DNA from 2 places in the Rhizobium sp. F40D2 genome. Region 2 is predicted to be linked to the other one. Evidence: predicted binding sites of a transcription regulator. Region 2 holds the regulator's gene; the other holds the start of a gene.
What was found. The regulator PhoB, encoded in region 2, activates phosphate uptake and scavenging genes when phosphate is short. The targets are predictions, from matches to a motif close to TGTCATNNANCTGTCAT.
Positions count from the first base shown of each region.

Region 1: the regulator PhoB is predicted to act here: its motif matches at 2,115-2,131, upstream of ACS4RS_RS06930 (DUF1045 domain-containing protein).

Region 1 is NZ_CM131436.1:1,408,794-1,412,208, forward strand. It holds gene phnE (phosphonate ABC transporter, permease protein PhnE) at 1-727, shown strand, start outside; gene phnE (phosphonate ABC transporter, permease protein PhnE) at 735-2,078, shown strand; gene ACS4RS_RS06930 (DUF1045 domain-containing protein) at 2,223-2,918, shown strand; gene ACS4RS_RS06935 (alpha-D-ribose 1-methylphosphonate 5-triphosphate diphosphatase) at 2,932-3,415, shown strand, end outside.
Region 2 is NZ_CM131436.1:1,029,724-1,033,138, reverse strand. It holds gene pstB (phosphate ABC transporter ATP-binding protein PstB) at 1-423, shown strand, start outside; gene phoU (phosphate signaling complex protein PhoU) at 468-1,181, shown strand; gene phoB (phosphate regulon transcriptional regulator PhoB) at 1,324-2,007, shown strand; gene ACS4RS_RS04935 (GcrA family cell cycle regulator) at 2,249-2,782, opposite strand; gene ACS4RS_RS04930 (aspartate aminotransferase family protein) at 3,208-3,415, shown strand, end outside.

The DNA.
Region 1 (3,415 bases), 380 kb from region 2:
TGTCTGGCGCGCGCTGTTCGACATTGCGAGCGTCAACGACAAGGGCGGCGAGGAATTCAATTTCGACAAGGGCCGCGTCTATATCTCCGGCGCCTTCTACATTCCCGAATATTTCGAGCTGATGATCGTCACCATCAATGTGGCGCTGATCTCGACGATCGTCGCCTTCGTCTTTGCCGTTCCGTTGAGCTTTTTTGCCGCGCGCAACCTCACCAGTTCCTGGCCGCTGCGCGTCTTCACCAAGCGCCTGATGGAATTCCTGCGCGCCTTCCCCGAGATCGTCATTGCCGGCCTGTTTTCGGCAATCCTGTCGATCGGACCGGTCGCCGCCATCATCGCCATCACCCTGCACACGATCGGCGCACTCGGCAAACTCTTCTACGAAGTGGCCGAGAATATCGACATGAAGCCGCATGAGGGCATGAAGGCCGTCGGCGCCAACTGGTGGGAGCGCGTGCGTTTCGCGGCTCTGCCGCAGGTGCTGCCTAATTTCACCTCCTATGCGCTCTTGCGCCTCGAGATCAATGTTCGCGCCTCGACCATCATCGGCGCCGTCGGCGGCGGCGGCATCGGCGAGGAACTGAAGCTTTCGATCTCGCGCGGCTTCGGCGCCAAGACGATGGCGCTGGTTCTGCTGCTGTTCGTGACGATCGTCGCCGTCGACCAGTTCTCCGCGTGGCTGCGCCGCCGCCTCGTCGGCGAGCATGCCTTCCTCCTGCAACATTGAGGCTGTCATGACGGTGATCGACGCAAACCGCATGAACGAAATCGAAGCGCGCTATCCGGAATATTTCCACCGGTCGTTCCGCCAGCGTTTCGGCGGGCTGATGATCCTGATCGCGACGCTGCTCTACAGCCTTTATGCCGTCTGGTTCTTCGACCTGCCCAAGCTTTTCGCCGAAGCGCATTGGGAGCGCGTCGGCATCTATCTCAGCCAATGGGTGAGCTACGACGTTCAGCCGGAATTCCGCATCGAGGACGACGGCTCGATCGACATCCGCTATCCGCGCTTCTCGCCGCTCGGCGACAATCCGCATCCGGACTGGCTGGCCAACAATCCCGATGGCAGCATCACCGTTTCGATCAGCGGCACCAGCCGGACCGTCACCGTTTCGAAGAGCCAGACGGTCGTCACCGCCCACGGCATCACCGTCCCGGTCGATGTTTCGAGCGGTGCCCCGAAGGTCGTCGGGCCAGTACCCGGCTGGATGACCGTTTATGACGACAATGTGCTCGCCGATCTCGGCTTTGCCGGCAATGTCAGCATCTCCGTCGACCGGGTGAAGATCCGCAAGCGTTTCATCGGCTGGGCGAATTTCATCTTCGACACGCAATCGTCCTTCTTCGACAAGCCGGTCGGCGAGGTCATCGGCCTCATGGTCTCCGGGCCGCGCATCAAGCCCGACCAGTCCAACCTGTCGCTCGCCTTCGACGACATCTGGAACAACAGCGAATGGCAGCACGGCGACGTCTGGACCAAGCTTTTCCAGACGATCGTCATGGCATTCCTCGGAACGCTGCTGGGATCGCTCACTGCCTTCCCGCTTGCCTTCCTGGCGGCGCGCAACATCACGCCGAACCGGCTGCTCAATCAGATCCTGAAGCGCTTTTTCGATTTCCTGCGCTCGGTGGACATGCTGATCTGGGCGCTGTTCCTGACGCGCGCCTTCGGGCCCGGGCCGCTTGCCGGCAGCGGCGCGATCTTCCTCACCGAGACTGGTACGCTCGGCAAGCTCTATTCCGAAGGGCTGGAGAATATCGACAACAAGCCGCGGGAAGGCATCAAATCGACCGGCGCCCAACCCGTACTCGTCCATCGTTACGGCATTATGCCGCAGATCGTTCCCGTCATCGTCAGCCAGACGCTCTACCAGTGGGAATCGAACGTGCGCGGCGCGACCATCATCGGCGCCGTCGGCGCGGGCGGCATCGGCCTCAAATTGTGGGAGGCCATGCGCACCAACGCCAACTGGGAAAACGTCGCCTACATGGTCATCCTGATCCTAATCGTCGTCTTCATTTTCGACGCCGCCTCGAACGCTTTGCGCCACCGGCTGATGGGCACGAAAACCCACTGATCCATCCGCTCGAAAGGTCGTGGCGGCGCTGCCCGCCATCATCATTCTGTCACGGAAATCTTTTAGCCGGGAGCCTGCTTGCGGTTCGCCGCCAAATCACTGCACAGTGCGCTCCCCGTTTCGACGATCCCCAGGATAAAAGCCTTGCGCTACGCTCTCTATTTCTCGCCGCCGAAGGATGATCCCCTGACCGGCGCGGCCTCGCTCTGGCTCGGCCGCGATGCTTTTACCGGCGAGACCTATCCTGCGCCTGATGAAGCGCAGCTCGATGCCGCAGAGCAGTTCGAGCTGACCGCCGACCCGCGCCGCTACGGCTTTCACGCGACGATCAAGGCGCCGTTTTCGCTCGCCGCCTCCGTTACCGAGAAGGATCTGATGGCGGTCGCCGAGGAGTTTGCCGCGCGCACTGAAGCTTTCGAGATTCCCGAACTGGTGCTCGGCCAGCTCGGCCGTTTTTTTGCCCTTGTTCCCGGTTCTCTTCATCAACCTCTTCAGGATTTCGCCGCGAAGGTGGTAAGGTCCTTCGAACCGTTTCGCGCAGCGCTTTCCGAAGCCGATATGGCGCGGCGCAACCCGGAGAAGCTCAGCGACAGCCAGCGCGCCAATCTGCAGCGCTGGGGTTATCCTTATGTGATGGAGGATTTCGGCTTCCATATGACGCTTACCGGCCAGGTGCCCGAGACACGCGCCGCGGTGATGAAAGCCATTCTGACCGAGCGGTTTGCCGATTTCACCGGCCGGCCGATTACGATTTCCGGCCTTGCCGTCTTCACCGAGGAAACGCGCGGCGCCCCGTTCAAAGTTCATTCCTGGCTGCCGCTTTCCGGCGCCAAAAGCTGAAAGACCCGACGAGATGAGCAAAGAGACCGTGTTTTCCAACGCCCGCATCGTTCTCGAGGATGACATCCTCGCAGGCTCGATCCTCATTCGCGACGGCAAGATCGCCGACATTTCCGAGGGAAGCTCGGTAGCCGGCGAAGATTTCGAAGGGGACTATGTCATTCCTGGCCTCGTCGAACTGCATACCGATCACCTCGAGGGCCATTACCAGCCGCGTCCCGGCATTCGCTGGAACAAGACCGCCGCGGTCCAGGCGCATGACGCCCAGATCGTCACCTCCGGCATCACCACGGTATTCGACTGCCTGCGCATGGGGGCGGATGAGGACGGCGGCTTCGAACATGGCGAGATGCGCGAGATGGCCGATGCCATCCAGTCGGCGGAGCAGGAAGGCCGGCTGCGGGCCGAGCACCTCCTCCACCTGCGCTGCGAGGTCTCGGCCGACAATGTGCTCGAACATTTCGCCGATTTCGAAAACGACCGGCATGTGCGGCTCG
Region 2 (3,415 bases):
GGCCTGGCCAAGTCGAAGGCCGATCTCGACCAGATCGTCGAGACCAGCCTGCAGCGGGCCGGTCTCTGGAACGAGGTCAAGGACCGCGTCCACGAATCCGGCACCGGCCTGTCGGGCGGCCAGCAGCAGCGCCTCTGCATTGCGCGTGCCGTTGCCGTCAGCCCTGAGGTCATCCTGATGGACGAGCCCTGCTCGGCGCTCGACCCGATCGCCACCGCCAAGGTCGAGGAACTGATCCACGAGCTGCGCGAGAATTACACGATCGTCATCGTCACTCACTCCATGCAGCAGGCCGCGCGCGTCTCGCAGCGCACTGCCATGTTCCATCTCGGCAATCTCGTCGAGGAGAACGACACCGACAAGATGTTCACCAATCCCGACGATCCGCGCACCCAGGACTACATCATGGGTCGCTTCGGCTGATTTTGGCGACACCGAGCCTTCCCGTTATTCGAGGATAAAGCCCCATGGCATCGACACATATTTTTTCTGCCTATGATGATGATCTGAAGTTCCTGTCCCGGCGGATTTCCGAAATGGGCGGCCTGGCCGAGCAGATGGTCAGCGAGGCCGTACGCGCCCTGGTCAACGGCGATACCGCGCTGGCCCAGAAGGTCATTTCCGACGACGTGATCCTCGATCACGCCGAGCGCGAAATCGGCGACAAGGCGATCGTCACCATTGCCCGCCGCCAGCCGATGGCCTCGGACCTGCGCGAAATCATGGGTTCGATCCGCATCGCCGCCGATCTCGAACGCGTCGGCGACCTTGGCAAGAACACCGCCAAGCGCGTCATCGCCGTGCAGAGCACCGGCGTCCCGCGCAAGCTCGCCCGCGGCCTCGAGCACCTGTCGGAGCTGGCGCTCGTCCAGCTCAAGGAAGTGCTCGACGTCTACACGACGCGCGCTGCCGACAAGGCCAATGCGATCCGCGAACGCGACAACGAGATCGACGCGATGTACACCTCGCTGTTCCGCGAGCTCTTGACCTACATGATGGAAGATCCGCGCAACATCACCAGCTGCACGCATCTGCTCTTCTGCGCCAAGAACATCGAGCGCATCGGCGACCACGCCACCAACATCGCCGAGACGATCTATTACATGGCAACCGGGGCACAGCCGGAAGGCGACCGTCCGAAGGACGACAGCGCCAACACCGTCGGCGCGGTCACGGAATAGCCGCGCACCAGCCCACCAGCAGATTGTATGCGCGCCCATGTGGGGCGCGCAAAGAGGTCGCAGCCAATTTTCTGATTTTGCGCAGGATGCATTGCTTAAATCATCCCCGGTTTAAGGATCATGCGCGAGGAGACCGACACGCATGATCCCGAGAGTTGCAGTTGTTGAAGACGAGGAAGCCCTGAGCGTGCTTCTTCGCTACAATCTCGAAGCTGAGGGCTTCGAGGTCGATACCATCCTTCGTGGCGACGAGGCCGAAATCAGGCTTCAGGAGCGCACGCCCGACCTCCTCATCCTCGACTGGATGCTGCCCGGCGTCTCCGGCATCGAACTCTGCCGGCGCCTGCGCATGCGGCCGGAAACCGAGCGCCTGCCGATCATCATGCTGACGGCGCGCGGCGAAGAGAGCGAGCGCGTCCGCGGGCTTTCGACAGGGGCCGACGATTACGTCGTCAAGCCTTTCTCGACCCCGGAACTCGTCGCCCGCGTCAAGGCGATGCTACGCCGCGCCCGCCCCGAGGTGCTGTCGACCGTGCTGAAATGCGGCGATATCGAACTCGACCGCGAAACCCACCGCGTCCACCGCAAGAGCCGCGAAGTCCGCCTCGGCCCGACCGAATTCCGCCTGCTGGAATTTCTGATGTCGTCGCCCGGCCGGGTCTTCTCCCGCTCGCAGCTGCTCGACGGCGTCTGGGGCCACGACATCTATGTCGACGAACGCACCGTCGACGTCCATGTCGGCCGCCTGCGCAAGGCGCTGAACTTCTCCAACATGCAGGACGTCATCCGCACCGTCCGCGGTGCCGGTTATTCGATGGAAGCCTGAGGGGTTTCCGATAAAGTCGAACAAGTGCCCCTCACCCTAGCCCTCTCCCCGTTTTACGGGGAGAGGGGACGTGCCATGCGAGGCGTAGGCGAGGGACGGAGACGTTGCGGCATATCCCCTTCGCCCCGTCTACGGGGAGAAGGTGGCGGCAGCCGGATGAGGGGCAGCCACCCCCAACCCATTCCCCACAAAAAAACGGGCTTTGCAGCCCGTTTTCGCATGTCGACAATGTCTTACCCGCTCAGCTCGCCCGCGCTGCCGCCCGGCGTCGTTCGTTGACCGGCTGGTAGGCAAGCCGCTGGTGGTAGCTGCAATAGGGCGAATTGTCGGGGGACTCGCAGCCGCAGAAATGGAAGTCGTCCTTCAGCGGATCGCCGACCGGCCACTTGCAGGTGCGTTCGGTCAGTTCGGTCAGGCCGAGGCGGCGCGAGATCGGCACGACCACGTTGCCCTTCGGCACGTATTCCATTTCCTCGACCGTTTCGATTTCGATCTCTTCCTTCAGCATCGTTGCGCCCTGCTGGCGGGTAACGGTGCGGGTGGCGATCCGCGAGGCATAGTTCGGTGCGCGCGGCGCCGATGTATTGCGTTTCGGCGTCCGCGCCGTGGCGGCCGTGCCGCCGGCCTTGGCGCGGCCGGGAAGGCTCAGCCGGTGCACCTTGCCGATCACGGCGTTTCTGCTGACACCGCCAAGTTGCGCCGCGATCTGGCTGGCGCTCAGTCCTTCGGCCCAGAGCTTCTTGAGTTTCTCGACCCGCTCGTCTGTCCAGTTCATGCCCTGTCTCCACCTTTTGCGTTGGTGATGGCAGAATCCCTCACCGTTGTCCCGGAAGCCTCCGAAACAAGAAACGCTTGATCAATTTTGGTGACTAGTTCCGCCGCATGCAGTCTAGTAATTGAACTTTAACCTAGTGTGAGCCTGACTCCGTGACAAGAGTCGCATGAATCCGGATGAATCGAATTCCGAGTTTTCCCCAACTTGCTTCCGCTGCGTGTCATTTCTGCAATAATGCCTGTTGAAGGTCGAAAACACCGCTGTACAAGCTTGCTGCATGCGCTAAGGGCGCAGTTTTGTTGACATTGCAGCGCGAAAAGGAAATAGTACCGCTGGCCGCCGCGAGGCGGCATTTTTAATTTTCCGGACCTGGTTTTCTTAGCCGGAGTCTGTTGTTGAATAACGCTGATCGGGAGACCCGCGCCATGGCCGAAGCCGCGCCGCTTTATGACACCTATTCTCGTGCCCCGCTGCGGTTCGAGCGAGGCGAGGGCGTATGGCTGATCACCGAAGGCGGCGAGCGTTATCTCGATTTCGGCGCCGGCGTCGCCGTTACCTCCGTTGGCCACAGCAACCCGCATGTGGTTGGCGCGCTGAAGGAACAGGCCGATAAGGTCTGGCACCTCTCCAACA